DNA from 3 places in the Clostridium omnivorum genome. Region 1 is predicted to be linked to each of the others. Evidence: predicted binding sites of a transcription regulator. Region 1 holds the regulator's gene; each other region holds the start of a gene.
The links. The regulator Rex, encoded in region 1, represses fermentation and respiration genes when NADH is low (regulators of the CRP and FNR family bind a similar motif). The targets are predictions, from matches to a motif close to ATTGTTAANNNNTTAACAAT.
Positions count from the first base shown of each region.

Region 2: the regulator Rex is predicted to act here: its motif matches at 4,475-4,494, upstream of bsdE14_RS10290 (acetyl-CoA C-acetyltransferase).
Region 3: the regulator Rex is predicted to act here: its motif matches at 1,935-1,954, upstream of hypB (hydrogenase nickel incorporation protein HypB).

Region 1 is NZ_BRXR01000001.1:3,063,719-3,070,487, reverse strand. It holds gene bsdE14_RS14405 (short-chain-enoyl-CoA hydratase) at 1-601, opposite strand, end outside; gene bsdE14_RS14400 (redox-sensing transcriptional repressor Rex) at 888-1,538, opposite strand; gene abc-f (ribosomal protection-like ABC-F family protein) at 1,807-3,723, shown strand; gene bsdE14_RS14390 (DUF3793 family protein) at 3,756-4,352, opposite strand; gene bsdE14_RS14385 (DUF2935 domain-containing protein) at 4,476-4,907, opposite strand; gene bsdE14_RS14380 (MASE3 domain-containing sensor histidine kinase) at 4,982-6,769, opposite strand, start outside.
Region 2 is NZ_BRXR01000001.1:2,148,250-2,155,018, forward strand. It holds gene bsdE14_RS10270 (MFS transporter) at 1-1,042, shown strand, start outside; gene bsdE14_RS10275 (LysR family transcriptional regulator) at 1,213-2,118, shown strand; gene bsdE14_RS10280 (MaoC family dehydratase) at 2,333-2,767, shown strand; gene bsdE14_RS10285 (acyl CoA:acetate/3-ketoacid CoA transferase) at 2,764-4,347, shown strand; gene bsdE14_RS10290 (acetyl-CoA C-acetyltransferase) at 4,509-5,690, shown strand; gene bsdE14_RS10295 (short-chain-enoyl-CoA hydratase) at 5,765-6,550, shown strand; gene bsdE14_RS10300 (acyl-CoA dehydrogenase) at 6,571-6,769, shown strand, end outside.
Region 3 is NZ_BRXR01000001.1:3,367,982-3,374,750, reverse strand. It holds gene bsdE14_RS15825 (FAD-dependent oxidoreductase) at 1-1,189, opposite strand, end outside; gene hypB (hydrogenase nickel incorporation protein HypB) at 1,228-1,899, opposite strand; gene bsdE14_RS15815 (DUF3052 domain-containing protein) at 2,234-2,605, opposite strand; gene bsdE14_RS15810 (alanyl-tRNA editing protein) at 2,765-3,964, shown strand; gene bsdE14_RS15805 (hypothetical protein) at 4,015-5,661, opposite strand; gene bsdE14_RS15800 (methyl-accepting chemotaxis protein) at 5,936-6,769, shown strand, end outside.

The DNA of each region.
Region 1 (6,769 bases):
AAGCTATGCTGTTTGCCAATGCTCTTGCCTCTTCCATAAGCTTTTCTGGTTCAAAAACACTATTAACTAAACCAATTCTCAAAGCTTCATTGGCATCTATCATTTTCCCAGTGAATATTAATTCTTTAGCCATTCCCATTCCTACCAGTCTTGCCATTCTCTGAGTGCCGCCAAAACCTGGAGTTATTCCAAGTCCAGCTTCTGGTTGTCCAAACTTAGCTTTTGTTGATGCTATTCTAATATCACATGACATAGCCAGCTCACAGCCTCCACCTAGTGTAAAACCATTAAGTGCAGCTATAACAGGCTTTTCTAAATTTTCTATTCTCCTAAATACTTTGTTTCCAAGTTTACCAAACTTTCTTCCTTCAACAACAGTCATATTCTTCATTTCTGAAATGTCTGCTCCAGCAACAAATGCTTTTTCACCTGCTCCTGTGAGTATAACTGCATATACCTCATCGTCTAATTCTACTGCTTCAATTACGTTATTGAGTTCCAATAGAGTTTCCGTATTAAGAGCATTGAGAGCCTTAGGCCTATTGATAGTAATTACAGCAATATTGCCCTCTTTCGAAAGAACCACGTTTTTTTCTTCCATGATAATCCTCCCATCACTTTTTCAGCCCAAGTTTGTTATATTATTAACAAGCTTGAAAAAAATAGTTGTTAATTTATACCTCAAATCCTATTATAGCTCTTGCACTATAGGAATTCAACAAAAAGAGTAATTATTTATAATATTTTTATAATTCTATTTTTCAAGGTTTTTTTGCTTAAAATTTTAATATTTTCACTAAAAACAAGGGATTGTTTATAATCTAACAAAGTTAAAGGACTAAATGCATGAATTTTACATTTAGTCCTTTAACTTAAATTATTTATTTTTATTCTTGGTCTTCTAAGTCTTTATTCTTTAAAAGATAGGATAAAGTCATAAGACTTTCACTCAAATGCACATTTTCTACAGTTACATCTTTAGGTACAATCAAATCTACTGGTGCAAAGTTCCATATTCCTTTAACCCCGCCTTCCACCAAAATATTGGATACCCTTTGTGCACTGTTCCGAGGTACGCAGATTATAGCTATATCTATTTCATTATGTGCTAAATAATCGCCTAAATTATCTATGTCATCGATTTCTACATCCCTAATCTTCATACCTACAAGCTTAGGATTTGTATCAAAAATGCCATTAAGAGAAAAACCCAATCTTTCAAATCTAGTATAGTTTGCAATTGCCTGCCCTATATTTCCTGCACCTATAATTATAGTTTTATATTCTCCTGTAAGTCCTAAAATCCCGTTGATTTCATTGTATAAATCTTTTACATTGTAGCCATAGCCCTGTTGGCCAAAATCACCAAAGCAGTTCAAATCCTGCCTTATTTGTGAAGCTGTAAAACCGATTCTTTCACTTAATTCTTTAGATGAGATTCTATCTACATCATTTTTTAATAGCTCTCCTAAATACCTCTGATATTTTGGTAATCTTTTAATAACTGCCATTGAGATATTCTTCTTTTTACCTTCCATAGCGCACCTCTTTCAAATTAACTTGTATGCATATATTAATCGATTTATTATCACATTCTACCTAATAGTATATTCTATTTAATAGTATTACTTAAATTTTTTTCACTGTCAATATTTTGACATAATATAAATGCCATTATTTCATATTCTAAATTAACTCCTTTAGCTTAAAATGTAAAGTATAATAAAACAATTTAAAGATTTTTTTTATTTTTGCTACAAAAATCACCCATTACATAGTAAAATATTTTGTGGGAGAGTGAACAGAATGATAGTTTTAAGTTGTAAAGATTTGCATAAGAGCTATGGTATAGATATAGTTTTAGATAAAGTAACCTTTAATGTTAATGAATGCGACAAAGTTGGTCTAGTAGGTGCCAATGGTGCTGGTAAAAGTACTCTTTTTAAAATTTTAACTGGAGAACTTTCACAAGATAGCGGAGATTTATTTATTGATAAGAATAAAAAAGTGGGTTATCTAGCTCAACACTTATCATTAGAGAGCAGCAATGTGATTTATAATGAAGTTTTAGGTGTTTTTAATCAACTTTTAGAGATGGAAGCCAGGTTAAAAGAATTAGAAATTAAGCTTAATGAACCCTATGATATTGCTAATCAGGAATATCACGATAAAATAATCAAGGAATACACAACACTTTCTGAACTTTATAATAATCGTGGAGGATATACTTATAAGGGAGAAATTAGTAGAGTATTAAAGGGGTTGGGCTTTACTGAAAATGACTACGAAAAGCCTATAAACATATTAAGCGGCGGCCAAAAGACAAGAGTTGCCCTTTGCAAACTATTACTTACAAGTCCGGAAATACTGCTTCTTGATGAGCCTACCAATCATTTGGATTTAGATGCCATTGAATGGTTAGAAGAATACCTTAAAGCTTATAAAGGAACAATAGTAATAATATCCCACGATAGATTTTTTCTTGACTCAATTACTAATAGAACCTTTGAACTTATAGGTGGACATATGAATTCCTATAATGGAAATTACACTACCTTTGTGGACTTAAAGAAAAAAAATTATGAAGTGCAGCTAAAAGCATATAATCTGCAGCAATCAGAAATTAAAAGGCAGGAAGAAATAATCGAGCGCTACCGTTCCTTTAATAGAGAAAAAAGTATAAAGGCAGCAGAGAGCAGGGAAAAAGCACTGGCTAAAATTGAAAGAATAGATGCTCCTGATAGAGAAGCTAAAGCATCAAAGATAAAATTTGAAACACAAATAAAAAGTGGATATGATGTATTGCATATAGAAAAGCTTTCTAAAAGCTTTGGAGAAAAACATCTTTTTAGCAATTTAGAAGCAGATATTAAACGTGGTGACAGGACAGCTCTTATTGGAGAAAATGGTAGAGGAAAGACTACTCTGTTTAGAATTATTATGGATAAATTGCAGCAGGATTCTGGTATTAAAGTATTAGGTAAAAATGTTTTTATTGGATATTACGATCAAGAACAATCGAATTTGGATCCTGAAAAGACAATTCTTGATGAGGTATGGGATACCTTTCCTAATATGACTACTACGCAGCTACGAACTTCCTTAGCAGCATTTTTATTCACAGGCGATGATGTATTTAAAAACATATCCACACTCAGTGGTGGTGAAAAGTGCAGAATTAATCTTTTAAAGCTCATGCTTTCAAAATCTAACTTTTTACTTTTAGATGAACCTACAAATCATCTTGATATTGTTTCAAGAGAAGCTTTAGAGGATGCTCTACTTAACTATGATGGTACAGTTTTAGTAATATCTCACGATAGATACTTCTTAAATAAAGTTATAGAAAAAATTTATGAATTAAATGAGGATGGAATCAAAGAGTACCTTGGAAACTACAGCTATTTTATAGAAAAGAAAAAGAATCCTTTACGCTACCAAGAAGAAATGGAGAACCAAGGAAAAACTAAAACTCAAATTCAAGAAGAAAGAAAGAAAAAGAGAGAACAAGAAAAAGCTGAAAAAGAAAAACAGCAAAGAATAAAAACACTTGAAAAATCAATTAGTGATTTTGAAAGTAGCCTTGCTGAGCTTCAAAATCAACTTTGTCTTGAAGAAGTATATTCAAATCCTAAAAAAAGTGAAGAGGTAAATAAAGAAATAGCCTCCACGGAAGCCACCCTTCAGGAACTTTATGAAGAATGGGAAAGTTTACTTGAATAAAATCTTAAGGCTGCTAAGAAGCTTAGCAGCCTTTAATTTGAAATATGTATTAGTTCTTTTAAAGCCTTGTTTATTATTTCCAGTCTAGCAGCATCAAAGCTTTGAAAAATAGACATTGCCTCTTCTAAATTATCATAAACCTTCCAGTAGCCGCAATACTTAAACTCTTTCCCCTTTTTTTCAATAAACTTTTTTGTATCTTCAAGAGGTATTCCTAAAAATATACCTATTTCATGGGGACAAGTTTTTTGAAATCTCCTTTTTAATTCATTTAAATAATCATATATACTTCCATTTTCGTCATATCCTAGTTTAATTAAATATCTTCTATTTTCTTCTTTTTCCAAAACATCTTTTAATTTATTATTATAAAACATTACTAATTTTGCATATTTATCTTCCTTTAAAAGCAAGTAATCAGTTATGTTCCACTCTCTCACCATATATTCATATTGATTCCATAATTCATACAAGTTTCTCTGTGTTTTATTAAAACTCAAAATAGTTGCTGGCTTTGAACTATAAAGAGTAGGTGCTGCTAAATAACTTACAATAAATTTAAAATACGCCTTATCCTCAAGCCTATTTAATGAACTAAAAAAATCTTGAATTTGCTTGTCATATATCATAAGAATATCCCCTTTACAAATGCTATTACTCTTTTTTTCTCCAGCATTCATAAAATTATACTAATAAAATAATTACCCCCTATGAACTATTAATTCATAGGGGGTAATCTACATAAGGGTGTTTTACCTTACAAGCTGCGTTCTTATGTTATTAAAAGTTTCAAGCATAAATCTTTGCTCATGCTCAATATGATTTAAAAGAGTTTGGAAGGTCTTATCATCCTTTCCATAAGCTCTTACCTGTGGATATACCTGTATTGCTCTTCTATCTATCACTATAAATTCATTTACTAATCTTTCAAGCTGCATTACATACTGGTTCATTAAATTAGGATTTTGAGCCATCATGCCTTGAAGACTTTTAGCTCTTTTGTTTAAATCTGTAAAGGCCTTATTTAATTGCATAAGTTCATTTACTATACTAGGCGGCAAATTTTTCTTCGAAAGCTCTGCAACAGTCTTAACAAAGATAGGATGCTCACTAGATATATCTGTCCAAAGCATCAATTCATTAAGTACACAATTTACTCCATTAATACATGTAAAACAATACATTATAAACCTCCATATACTGTGTTCCATTTCAGTATATGAGCGTAAAATGTTTTAGGTGACTACTTTAACTAATTTTATAGATAAATATCTGAAAATTCTATGTTAATTCTCTCAATATTACCAGATACAGCACTCTCCACTGGCAACGATTCTTGGGGCAGCACATTTACAGGTAATTCTATAATAAATTTGCTTCCTTTACCATATTCACTTTCCACCGCTATACTTCCTTCATGAAGTTCTACCATAGATTTTACTAAAGATAAGCCTATACCGCTTCCTTCATGGGTTCTTGCTAAGGACCTATCTACCTGTCTAAATCTCTCGAAAATAACATCCAATTTATCTTTAGGAATACCTATGCCACTATCCTCTACCTTTAATATTACTGTGTTTCCATTATCCTGAATGTTAACCTTAATACTGTCGCCTGGTTCAGTAAATTTTATGCAATTCGAAAGCAAATTGAGAAGTATTCTCTCTATTTTATCCGGATCAACAGCCATTATTTTTTCTTCCACATCAGTATCAAACTCAATATATAAGCCCTTATTTTTAGCATACTCAACTACTGACATAGTTATATTCTCTACAATACTTACAATATTATAATTTTGAATATGAAGAGTAAAAAAACCCGAATCAATTTTAGTTATGTCTATTAAATTATTTATAAGCCTTAAAAGCCTGTAGCAATTTTGTTTCATAATCTTCGTATAATTATTCACATCATTTATATGCTCTTGTATCATATCTCTATTTAGATAGAGCTCCATTAATTGAATTACTCCATATAACACATTAATAGGTGTTCTAAGCTCATGGGATATATTTGCAAAAAATTCATTTTTAATCTTATCATATTCCTTAGCATCATTAAGCAGCCTTTCATTTTCTTCTGCTTTTTTTCTTATCTCTATATCCCTTAAAACAACTAAAACAGCTTCTTTTCCATTGTGAGGTATGCAGCTTGCCTTTACCTCTACATCTATCATACTTCCATCATATTTTATAAGTTTTTCTTGAAGTAACACTGATTCTTTAAGCCTGCTTTTTACCTTCTGAATCTCCTTTATAAAGTTTTCCTTGCTAGAAGGCATTAAAATTTCATTAACAGCACTGCAGGTTAATTCATCCGCACTTTCATAACCCAGCATCCTTGCTGCATATTTATTTACAAAAAATATTTCATCCTCATCATATGCAACTATACCATCAGGACATAATTCCACCAATTGTTTATATCTTTCTTCACTTTCTCTAAGAGCTTCTTCAGTAACTTGTTTCTCCTTAATTTCTCGTTTTAATTCATTATTCATCCTTTGTAGTTCTATGTTATTGTGTTTTAGCTTGCTATTAGCTTGACTTAATTCGTAAAATAATACTTTATAAGGTGCCTGTAAACTTGTTTCACTCACAGCCTTATACATAAGATAGAAGGAAATCAATTTGCATAAGTGACCTAGTGCAGCATAGCTTTCATTTAAAAATTTATAGAAAACAAAAGAAATCTCAGAAATAAAAGCAAAAAAGATTGATAAATTAATTAATATATATACTTTCCTATGCAATTGTTCTTTGTTTTCTTTTTTATTCAATATAAATATTGCTGCCAAAAGAAAAAGTGCAACAATTATATTCACTGATTTTTTAAATATAGTGACACCATTCGGAAGGCTATAGCAATTAGGTAGTATTTTACCATAAAGCAATACTAACCCAATTACCAAACATATAAAGAAGTAAATAAAATAAACCCTTCTTATATTAATTTTTTTATGTAAAAATATAGTACAAATCATTAATGAACCACCTAATATTATTTCCTCAATTAAGCTTGCCTGCATGGCAATATTATTTAC
Region 2 (6,769 bases), 920 kb from region 1:
AGCATCTATAAATAATGCTATATCAATAGCTAAAATAATTGGAAACTTTCTTGCAGCATGGTTTCTAATGAAGCTTGGTCCAAAGAAGGCATCAGTAATTGCTTCTATATTAATTTCATGCGTATTTTTAGGTGCCTTTACTCACACCTTCCCTATGTTTATTGCTACAAGATTTTTGATGGGTTTTGGTGGAGCTCTATTTGTAGTTTATATGGCTTCATATGTTATGTATTTTGCACCTGCAGATAAGAGAGTTGTTTTTAACGGTATTAATGGTGTAGCTGCTAATGTAGGTAATGGTATAGCTCTGCTTACTCTAACACCAGTTATGAACATGATGGGTACATGGAGAAATACGGTAATGTTCTACGGTGGATGCAGTATAGTACTATTTATCCTATGGATGCTTGTAAGCAAAGATTTTACTATAGCTTCTAAGAATGATACTGTAGCTGAAAAGAAATATTCCTATTTTGATGCTTTAAAGGATCCGTTCTTATATGCTTATGTATTTACTTACATTGGATTATTCATGGTTTTCGTAGTAATGGTTTATTTATTCCCATTAAATCCTTCATTCACTATATCATCTAAAACAGTTACTTTACTATTAGTTTTAGGTAGTGTACTTGCAACTATAGTTGGTACAAACCTAGCAAAAAGACTTCCAGTTGAAAAAGAAATGTGGAGCATTAGGATTTCAGGAATACTATTAACATTAGACTGTGTAGTTTTAGCTATGACTAAGAGTGCATCAGTTGCTATGGCAGCATCCTTCTTATGTGGATTCTTCATGTTTATTTCCGTGGCAACCTTTGCTACACTACCAATGAAGAGAAAAGGAGCAACTGCTGGATCAGTTTCAGTAATAGTGTCCTTGTATTGGTGTCTTTCATATATATTGCAAATGATTTTCTATACAGGAATTGTAAGCGTTGTAAATAATATTGGTTGGTCTACAGCTATTTGGATTATTGCAGCTGGTTCAATAACCTGGTTCTTAGGTAGTTTCTTGCTTCAGCCTTTCTTTAAGAAAGACTAATTAGTAGTCAATAATAGAGTGTTGGCATTAGGGTTCAACACTCTATTTTATTTTAGTTAAAATGGTATTGAAAAATAAACCCCCATGAATTTCCCGTTCATGGGGGTTAGCAACATTCTGAAAATTTGAAAATTTGATAAAAGTATTTTAAAATGGAGGTAGTTAAATTTATGGGGAGTGGGAGTATGACTATTAATCAATTGAGATATTTTATAGAAGTTGCACGGTGTCAAAGCTTTACCCATGCAGCAAATGAATTGTTTATAAGCCAGTCAGCTTTGAGTAAAACAATCAAGCTGCTTGAAAAAGAACTAAGTGTAGAGCTAATTGACAGAAGCAGTAAGGGTTTCAAGTTAACACATGAAGGACGAGTATTGCAGGAAAACGGAGAGAGAGCAATAGAAATAATAGAAAAGCAGCTTAATGAATTGTATGACAGCATAAGCCTGCAAAAAGGAAAAATTACTGTAGGAATTCCTCCTGTTATTGGAACTGCATATTTCACCCAAATAATCTACAGCTTTAGAAATAAATATCCTGATATTGAGCTCATAATTTTAGAGGAAGGGGCTAACACAGTCAAAAATAAAGTCCAAACTGGAGAAATTGATGTTGGTGTGGTTATATTACCCTTTGTCGGAGATGAATTTAATATTACACCGGTTATATCTTCAAAAAATATATTACTGGTTCATGAAACGCATGAGTTTGCCCATAGAAAATCAGTAAGATTTAATGAATTGGAAAAGGAGAAATTCATATCTTTGAATAAAACCTTTATGCTGCACGATAGAATTGTGGAAATATGCCACAATATAGGATTTCAGCCCAATATTATATGTGAAAGCTCTCAATGGGACTTTGTTGCTGAAATGGTCTCTCTAAACCAAGGGGTTGCTATATTACCAAAGCCCATACTTGCTAAGTATCATGACGACAAAGTAAAGTTAATTGATTTGGAAGAGCCGGAGTTTCCTTGGAACATAGCTGTAATAATACATAAGAACAAATATATCTCTACACCAATAAAATTATTCCTAGAATTGGTGAAGGAGGAAGGACTAAAAATGGTTTAAGTCTATGCTTTTTATTCATAGACTTAATGAATTTTATCTATTTTACTATTTAAACTTTGACCAATATAATAAAAGTACATTAAGGAATGCTAAACGTGAGTTATCCATATAATGGACTTTATGCATAAAGAGATATAATCTATACTTCGTTTCATTTTGCCGGCAGAGTATTGTTAATAATGTAAAATGATTTAACGGAAGGAGATTAAATTAATTGAATAATAGCGAAATATTTATTGGTCAAAAGTTTTCTTTAAATAAACTTGTAACTAATGAAGACGTTTTAATGTTTTCAGAAGTTACAGGTGATAAAAATCCTCTTCATTTAGATGATGAGTACGCAAAGACTACTATGTTCGGTGAGAGAATTGCCCACGGTATGATTAGTGCTGGTGTAATTTCAGGAGCTATTGGTATGCATTTACCTGGACAAGGAACAACCTATTTATCCCAAGATTTAGCTTTTAAGAAACCAGTTAAAATTGGAGATACTATACAGGTAAATCTTGAGATATCAGAGGTAATCCACAAGAGCAAATTTGACATAGTAGTAATAAAAACAACCTGCTTAAATAACAATGGTGATGTTGTTGTAGATGGATTTGCTAAGGTAATTCCACCAAAAGGCATGGCGGTGATAGAAGCATGAAGAAACTTATTAGTGTAAATGAAGCTTGTAGGTTAATTAAAGATGGAGATACTGTAGGTATAAACGGATTTGCCTTTGGTTTTGGCTTTCCCGAAGAGGTTTGTAATGCTTTAGACAAACGTTTTAATGAAGAACAGCACCCTAAGAATTTAACTTTAGTGTTTGGTTCAGGATGCGGAGATTCAGGAAAGAGCAGCTTTGGTCTAGATCATTTTGCTCATGAGGGTATGGTTAAGAGAATTATAGGTGGACATGTAGGTCTTGCTGCAAAGTTAAGCAGTATGATAAATGAAAATAAGATAGAAGCATATAATTTTCCTCAAGGTGTACTTACTCACTTATTCAGAGAAACAGCGGGTGGAAGACCTGGAGTCATTACTCATGTAGGTTTAGAGACCTTTGCTGATCCTAGAGTTGAAGGGGCGAAGATGAATACAAAGGCAACTGAGGCCCTAGTATCACTGGTTTCAATAGACGAAGAGGAAAAACTATTTTATAAATCAATTCCCTTGCAGGTTGCATTAATAAGGGGTACAACAGCTGATGAGTTTGGCAATATTACCATAGAAAAAGAAGGGGTGCTTTTAGAAACTCTTCATATAGCTCAAGCAGCAAAAAATTCAGGTGGAATTGTAATAGCTCAGGTTGAGAGAATTGCTGCAAGTGGAACACTAAAACCTCTGGATGTTGTGATTCCAGGCATAATGGTTGACTATGTGGTACTTGCAGACAAGGATAATCATAAGATGAATTCAGGAAATATGTACGATCCTTCATATACAGGAGAAGTTAAGGTTCCAGTAGACCAAATTCCACCAATGTCTTTAAATGTTAGAAAGGTAATTGCTAAGAGATGTGCTATGGAGCTGGAATTAGATACAACTATTAATCTAGGAATTGGTGTACCTGAAGGGGTTGCAGCAATTGCTTTAGAAGAAGGAATTAGTAATCGTTTAACTATGACAATAGAAGCAGGTTCTATTGGGGGAGTTCCTGGCTCTGGGTGTAATTTAGGAGCAGCAGCTAATGTTGAAGCTATTATAGGACAGCCAAATATATTTGATTATTACGATGGTGGAGGTCTTGATTTAGCCTATTTAGGACTAGCTCAGGCAGATAAAAACGGTAATATCAATGTAAGTAAGTTCAATGGAAGAATGGTTGGCTGCGGCGGCTTTGTTAATATATCTCAGAATACCAAGAAGGTTATTTTCTGCGGTACCTTTACTGCAGGAAAATCCAATATTGAAGTAGTTAATAACACACTTAACATAATTAAAGATGGAGACTTTCTAAAGTTCGTTGATACTGTAGAGCAGATTACTTTTAGTGGAAGCTATGCAAATAAAACAGGACAGGAAGTTTTATATATAACTGAAAGAGCTGTATTCAAGCTTACAGCTAAAGGGTTAGAGCTAATAGAAATAGCTCCTGGCATCGATTTAGAAGAGCATATATTGAGCAAAATGGAGTTTAAGCCTATGATTTCAGAAAATTTGAAGCTGATGGATGCAAGGATATTTAGCAATGACTCCTTAGAACTAGCTAGTGCTCTTCAAGAGTGTCAGCTTGGAGCGTAAGTCAGGTAACTATTTAAGAGTTTAAGTAATAAGGGATATAAGGAAGAAATAATCACTTATATCCTTTTATCTTGGACATATTTTGAATAGTTAATTTTTAAATATGAAATAGCCAGTATTAAATGGTATTTTTAAAATATTGAAATTTTGGAGGATAAAAGATGGTGGAAGTGGTAATTGCTAGTGCTGTAAGGACTCCTGTAGGAGCTTTTGGAGGAAGTCTTAAGGATATACCTGCAGTTGATTTAGGTGCTTTGGTTATTAAGGAAGCAGTAAATAGAGCGGGGATAAAGCCGGAAGCAGTAGATGAGGTTTTAATGGGAAATGTTGTACAAGCTGGACTTGGACAAAACGTTGCAAGGCAGTGCACTCTTAAGGCAGGCCTGCCTGAGGAAGTTCCTGCAATGACAATTAATATGGTATGTGGTTCAGGGCTTAGAACGGTATCCCTTGCAGCGCAGCTAATAATAGCTGGTGATGCTGATGTGGTGGTTGCTGGAGGTACTGAAAACATGTCTCAAGGACCCTATGTATTGAAGAATGCAAGATGGGGACAAAGAATGGGCGATGGGAAATTGATAGATTCCATGGTAAATGATGCGTTAACAGATGCCTTTAGCGGAGTTCACATGGGAATAACTGCCGAAAATATAGCAGAAAAATGGGGCATTACAAGAGAAGATCAGGACAAATTTGCTTTAAACTCACAAAATAAGGCGGAAGCTGCTATTAAATCAGGTAGATTTGTGGATGAGATAGTCAGTGTTGAAATTCCCCAAAGGAAAGGTGAACCTAAAATCTTTGACACTGACGAGTTCCCAAGGTTCGGAACTACAATTGAGGCACTTTCAAAATTAAGACCAGCCTTCAAGAAGGATGGTACTGTAACAGCAGGAAATGCTTCAGGAATTAATGACGGAGCTGCAGCATTAGTAATAATGAGCGCTGCTAAGGCAAAAGAGCTTGGAGTTAAGCCTATGGCAAAAATATTATCTTATGGCTCCAAGGGTCTGGATCCTTCCATAATGGGTTATGGTCCTTTCCATGCAACTAAGAGAGCATTAGATAAAATAAATATGAAGGTAGAAGAGCTTGACCTTATAGAATCAAATGAGGCCTTTGCAGCTCAGAGTATAGCTGTTGCAAGGGATTTAAAATTTGATATGAATAAGGTAAATGTTAATGGTGGTGCAATAGCAATAGGACATCCTGTTGGAGCCTCAGGGGCGAGAATACTTGTATCCTTACTTTACGAAATGGAAAAGAGAGATGCTAAGAAAGGCCTAGCTACTCTATGCATAGGTGGAGGAATGGGAACAGCTCTTGTGGTAGAAAGGGAGTAAAAGAAAAAAGCTATTGAGCTCGGTCAATAGCTTTTTCTTATATAGTTGTAAGCACACTTTTGGGGGGAATAAAAATGGAGTTTAAGAATGTAATTCTAGAAAAAGAAGGCAATGTTGCAGTGGTTACTATCAATAGGCCATATGGCCTAAATGCATTAAATAGTGAAACACTTATAGAGTTAAATGGGGTTATAGATGAGCTTGAAGCTGATGATACCATATATGCAGTAATTCTTACAGGTGCGGGAGATAAGGCCTTTGTTGCTGGAGCAGATATTACTGAGATGAAGAATTTATCAGTAGCTGAAGCTAGAAGATTTTCAAGGCTTGGAAATTTAGCTTTTAGAAGATTAGAAGCACTTGAAAAGCCAGTTATTGCAGCTGTAGGAGGCTTTGCACTAGGCGGCGGCTGTGAGCTTTCACTAGCTTGCGATATTAGAATAGCTTCAGAAAAAGCTAAATTTGGACAACCAGAAACAGGTTTAGGAATAACGCCTGGATTTGGAGGAACACAAAGATTAGCAAGAACTATAGGCTTAGGAATGGCAAAGGAGCTTATTTATTCAGCAAAGGTAATAAAGGCAGATGAAGCTCTTAGAATAGGACTTGTGAATAGAGTTGTGGCACCTGAAATGCTTCTAGATGAGGCAAAGGCTTTGGCTAGCACAATTGCAAAGCAGGCTCCTATAGCTGTTAAGCTTAGTAAAGCTGCAATTAATATGGGAATGCAGATGGACATTGATACAGCTATAAATTATGAAGCTGAAATCTTTGGAGAATGCTTTGCTTCAGAGGATCAAAAGGAAGGTATGACTGCTTTTTTAGAAAAGAGAACAGAGAAAAACTTTAAGAATAAGTAGAAAATATAGGAGGTCAACAAATGAATTTTGCTTTAACTAAGGAACAACAATTAGTAAGACAAATGGTTAGAGAATTTGCAATCAATGAAGTAGCACCAATTGCTGCAGAAATTGATGAGACAGAAAGATTTCCCATGGAAAATGTGCAGAAGATGGCTAAATACGGTATCCTAGGCTTGCCTTTTTCAAAGGAATATAATGGAGCTGGTGGAGACACCT
Region 3 (6,769 bases), 300 kb from region 1:
GTCCGCAAATTGCTGGTAGTGGATTTTCTTTCTTTATAAGCTCAAGTGCATCTCTATATCTTCCTTGTGATGCCATCTTAATATATCCTTGAACTGCTATATGAGCTGGACATCCAGTTTTACATGGGCTTGTTCCACCATCATCAACAACCTTACGATGACGATAATCAAAATTCCATTTATCTTTTCCCCATTTAGTATCATATGGAGTATCTTTTTGTTTAGGAGCTTCAACAGGGTCCTTTGAACATAATTTTTGTCCTAAGGTTAATGCATTTGATGGGCAGTTTTCTACACACTCTCCGCAAGCAACACACTTTTCTGTATCTACTTGTGAAACATAGTTTGATCTAGACCAATCAGGGTTTCTATAAAGATTTGCATTTCTTAGTCCAAAGCAAGAGCATCCACAACAATTACAAATAGCAAGTGCATTTCCTGGTCCTGATAAATTAGGTATTTGATGCATTAGTCCTTCTTTTTCAGCCTGTAAACAAATTTCCCTAGCTTCTTCCCTAGTAACTTCTTTGCCTTTTCCTGTACGAATATAGTATTCAGCAGCTGGTCCTAGTCTAAGGCATATGTCTTCAACTCTATGTCCACAACCTTGTCCAATTACTCTCATGGATGCACGGCATGCACAATCTGTAACAGCAAAAAGATCATATTTATTAAGAAGGTATTCTATTTCTTCATAAGAAGCCTTTCTTGTATCTCCATCAATAGCGCTTTGAACTGGAATAACTCTCATTACACCTAGTCCAACTGGAATATTTCCTGCCATTAATGCACCTAATTTTCTTGTATATTCTTCAAAACACTCACCAATTACTGGGTACTTCTCCAAGTTTTCTTTTTTATCTACCATGTATTCCATACATCCTGGAACGAAAAGCTCAAGACAATACTGATCAACACCATCAACTGTTTCTAATTTAATAACACCATCTACAGCCATTTGATACAACATTTTTTCTACTTCTGCAGCTGGTTTTCCGCATTTTGCAGCGACTTCCTGTACAGTTTTAAATTTTCTTATTTCAAGACAAAGTGCTACTTCTGCCATTTCATCAGTAACAAGCGGCTCAAAAATTCTATATTCCGGATCTTCTGGTTTTACTTTTACTAGTCCGCCAGTGATACCAGCAGCTATTTTATTGGCCATTTCGAGTACTTTTTTCTTTACCATCTTATTATTTCCCCCCAAGATAATATTACATTATATAATTATTTTTCATTCCAATTTTTAACTTCGCTGCGAAGCCAATTAGCCCACTGGTCAATTCCTTCACCTGTCTTAGCTGATATAGGTATAACCTTGATATTAGGATTTAATTTTTTCACACGTTCTTCTACCGCTTTAAAATCAAAGTCAAAAATGCTTATAGCATCAATTTTGTTAATTAAAAGTACATCAACTATTGAAAACATTAGTGGATATTTTAGAGGCTTGTCGTCTCCCTCTGGTACGCTTAAAATCATAGCGTTCTTTGATGCACCAGTATCAAACTCTGCTGGGCATACTAGGTTTCCAACGTTCTCTAGTATTGCAATGTCAACATCTTCAGTTCCAAGTGCTTCAAGACCTTGTTTAGTCATATCTGCATCTAGATGGCACATTCCGCCTGTATGCAGTTGTATTACCTTTGCACCTGTTTTTGAGATAGTATTTGCGTCCACATCTGAATCAATGTCCGCCTCCATAACCCCAATTCTCATTTCGTCCTTCAAAGCTTCAATTGTTCTTTTTAAGGTAGTTGTCTTTCCTGAACCTGGTGATGACATTAAATTTAACAAAAAGGTCTTTTCTTCTTTTAATTGTTTTCTAAGCAAATCTGCTTGTCTATCGTTATTTTCAAAAACACTTTGCTTAATCTCAATAACCTTGTATTTATCCATATCATCTTTCCTCCATTTCATACTAATTTTTTCTGCATGTTAATTTTCTAACAAACATAACACACGTTACGTATATTTGAATTATACCACCAATTCTAAAAGAATTAAATATATTTTACCAACTATTTTTAATTCTTTTTCCAAATTCTTTTGGCTTTTAACCACTTTTCTGAATTGTTGTAAAAACTTGGCGACTGCATATAGGAAAACCTTTTCCATTCTGGCTCATTTGTACAGTTTAATCTATTCAAAAACAATAAAATAAAGACCTGTTTTAGTCTACATCATAACTAAACAGATCTTTAAAATATGCTTTTCATAAAAAGCTTTAGAACTACATCTTTTTAAATCTCATTGCAGACCACTTCTCATCAAGCGCTGCACTGCTGCAGGCAATGTAGCCAATTTCTTGAGTTGTAGCAAATAATACATCCCTATTTATATCATACTTATTCTTTCTATCCGATTTTGGATAGGAAATCCAAAGTACTCCATTTTCACCTAATAATGATATAGCCTCATTAATTCTATCCAAATAGTCCTGCTTTGAGGTTACAAATAGGTGCACAAAGCCATATTTTTCACATTCACTAAAATCAACTATGCTCTGCTCCTTTGTCATTGCTATGTATTCTTCTGGAGCATATAGGTAAACTCCTGTAGTACCTTCTTTTAGTTTCATCTTTTTAAAAACTGTACTCTCCATCTTTTGCTCTCCTATAAATTTGTTATTTAACTATTTTTATATAATTTAATAATATCATATTAAAAGTATTTACTCTATTTTACTTGTAATATTACTATACATTGAATTATTATTTATTAAAGAGGATATTAATTAAGATATACTTACGAGGTGAATATAATGGAAAAACTATTTTACGAAAGTCAATATATCAAGGACTTCACAGCAGAAATTATTGATGTAAAAGAGATAGATGGCAAATTTCATGTGATTTTAGACAAGACTGCTTTTTTTCCTGGTGGAGGTGGTCAATTTTGTGATCTAGGTTTTATAGAAAATAATGAAGTTATAGATGTGTACGAAGAGCATGGAACAATATATCACGTAATGGAAAAAAAGCCTATGAAAATACACAATGTAAAGTGCTCTATTGATTGGGCTAGGCGTGTAGATGGAATGCAGCAGCATTTAGGTCAACACGTACTTTCAGGCTGCTTCTTCTCCTTATTTAAGGCTAATACCTGCGGCTTTCACTTAGGAAAAGACATTAGTACTGTAGACATTGAAGGTATTTTAACTGAAGAGCAGGTAAGAGAAGCTGAAAGACTAGCCAATATACATATAGGTGAAAATTTAAAGGTTAACTTTATAACTCCTTCTAGGAAGGAACTTAAAAATTATAAGCTTAGACGTGCACTTCCAAATACTGACGAGCAGATAAGAATAGTCCAAATTGAAAACTTAGATATAAATGCCTGCTGCGGTGTACATCCTAGTTCAACCATTGAGCTTAGACTTATAAAGATAAAAAGATGGGAAAAATACAAGGGCGCCACAAGAATTGAGTTTTTAGCAGGAAACCGTGCCATAGATGATAATTTTAAAAAGGATAGATTCTCTGAAACTATATGCAGATATCTAAACAGCAATGAAGAAGATTCCATAAAAGCTATTAAGAATTTAGATAGTGACTTAAGAGTACTAAAAGAAGAAAATAAAAACCTTCAAGCTCAACTTCAGGATTTTCAAGTAAAGGAAATACTTGAGGAATCCGGCAAGACAAAGGATATAACTATAGTAAACAGAATATATCACAATGAGGATGCAAAATATATAAGCAAGCTTAGTTCAAAGCTTACAGAAAAGGATAATGTGGTAAGCCTTATAGCTGTAACTTCTGAGGATAGAGCAAATTTAATTTTCACCTGCTCTAAAAATCTAAAGGACTTAAGCATGAATGACTTATTAAAGGATGCCATAACCCTTATTGACGGCAAAGGCGGCGGTAGCAAATCTCTTGCGCAAGGTGCTGGCAAAAACAACAGTAATTTAAGCAGTGTTATTGATTACGCTGTCATGAAGCTAAAAAATATGTTGTAGAATAAAAAGCGTAGATAGATTTAAAATACAAATCTGTCTACGCTGATTTTTTAACTGACCATTTTTTTAAGTACATTTATTTGACTTTCAAGCCACTTAATAATTTCATTTTTATCATTATTTACAGGAGCGATATGCTTCCAGATTTCTTCAAAATACCTGTAAAAAGCTTTAACTATAGTAGGTTCTTCTATGGACAACTGCACCTTTGCTATGTTTTTTGAAGGTTCATAACATTCAAACAGCACTGCTTTCCTATCCTTAACCACACAATTTAAATTGTGGTTTTTCACATCACCTCTAGATATGAATGCAATATTGTAGTTATTGTGGGTTTTAAGAAGGTAGATCACATTTTCTAAATACTCAATTATGTCCTCAGCTTCCAATTCCATAATCTGAACACCTGAATAATTATAATAATAAAACTGCCTGTTTTTTATTAGCATCCTAATAGAATCTTCCATATATATGTCCTTATATTCATAAATCTGTACATTGGACAAAAATGAACTTAATCGCCTTCTATAAATCTCCAATTCCATCAGCATTTCATCCGTAGAAAACTTTTTCCTTTTTAAGAGTTTCTTGTATAAATGTTCATGCATTGTAACCATACTAAAGGAATATTTGTATAAAAATCTATTACCTATGTTTTCTTCACACTCAGTTAAACAAAGTCCATAATCTATACTATTTTCAGAAGAATAATAGGTTATTAATGGGCTCGCCTCATTAGTTAAAATCACATTATAACAATCTATGAAAGTTTTGATAGCAGCTTTGCTTTTAAAGTAAAAGGCACAGTCAACAGTTGAATGAATATTTGTTGAAAAACATGACACTGCACCAATCTCTGGAACTACAAGAATTTCCCTAGATAAAGAGGAATTATCATATTTATTGATATAGTATGGATAAAATTTTCCTGTTTCAAATAGTGGCCTTGAAAAGTGTATAAATTCCATTAATTTATTTATATCACCATCCATTTTTAAAAGCAGAACCAAATTCCATCCACTATTTATAGCCTTTAGCAGTACATCTCTCAAATTAATTAGGGCATGGTGCTGCGAGCTATCTATATCCTGGTAATAAGTTATATAAATTGTATTGCTTATTTCACTGCAGCTTTTCTTTGCAGTTGTTTCAAGTAAATCAATACTTGCAGCTATAACATTTTCTATCCCAAAAATTATTTTATCTTCACTTGATAACTCCATTAATTTTGCGGTATTATTGGAATTCCATACAGGCTTACCCTCATATGAATTGCTTTTTTCAATTAACTTCAGCTTTTCACAAAATGTAAATTTGGATATGTGTTCTTTATCATTTTTATGTTTTTTCTTTTCAATTTGCTTTTCTTTTTTGTTTTCGATTGAATATCCTTGAGCTTCTAATAATACCTTTTTTATTTTTTCTTTAATGTTAGCTTCTAATTCAAAATTCTGCTGTGCACTGAAAAAAAGCTGATTTAACCTAGTTTCTTGAAAAGTATTATGAACATTTTTTGAAAGGTATTCTGAAATATTCTCAATGTGATCTGTATTATACCCGGGAATTCTACTTCCATGAATCCACCGGCTGACAAGTGAGTTATCTACATTAATTGCCTTAGATAATCTACTGATGCTTATATCTAGAGTTGAAAGCATATAATTTAGGCACTCACCAAATGTAATACTAGCTGTCAAAAAGCTCTCCCCCTTAATTCAAATAAGTTATCATTTTTATCATAACAGACAAGATATGCCATAAAACACAACTGTCATAACCAAGTCAATGACAAATCCACAAAAGTGGTATAAACCTTTTTAATATTACTATATCATAAAACAAAAAGGTATATAAAGTTATAAAATGCTTCCATTTTCGATTAATTTTTTAAATGCACTTATTTTATAAAAGTAGAGCTCTATACTGCTTACTTTTATTTAATAATATAATTTTATTCTAAAGGGGGATCATATGTTGCAATTAAGAAGTATCAGAACAAAATTATTTTTATCTTTTGGATCTTTATTAATTATTATTTGTCTTGGACTTGGGTATGTAGCCTATAAATCAGCCACTAGTGCCTTAAGCTCCAACATTGATGATTCTATATCCCGAATGGCAGCTGAATCCGCCGAAGTTGTACAGAATGGAATAAAGGTCCAAACTAATACACTTGAATCACTAGCAGAAAGCGAATTTGTAAAGACAGATAAACTAGCAGCAGAAGAAAAGCTTGAGCTGCTTAAAAATGAAGTTAAGCGAAGTGGACATACTAAAATGGGTATTGCAGATTTACAGGGCAATGTAAAATATACTGATGGAAAAAGTGCAAATCTAGCAGACAGGGATTATTTTAAGGGGGCAGCAGCTGGAAAAGTAGAAGTATCAGATCCGCTAATAAGTAAGGTTGATAACAGCATAGTTTTAGTTTATGCAGTTCCTATAAAAAATAATAATGCAGTGGTTGGAGTACTAATTGCTGTTCGTGATGGCAATGCCCTAAGCGATTTTACTAGTGATATAAAATTCGGTAAAAGCGGCACAGCTTTTATGGTTAGCAATAATGGTACAACCGTAGCAAATCAAGATAAAAATCTTGTACTAAAAATGGATAATACTTTAGAGAATGCGAAAAAAGATACAGAACTAAAGTCTATATCTGAACTAATAAAACAAATGACAGAAGGAAAAAGTGGTGTAGGCGAATATAACTACAAGGGTTCTAATTACTACATGGGCTTTGCTCCAGTGCAAGGATCCCGCTGGTCCTTAGCTATAACAGCCCCAAAGCAGGAAGTAATGTCA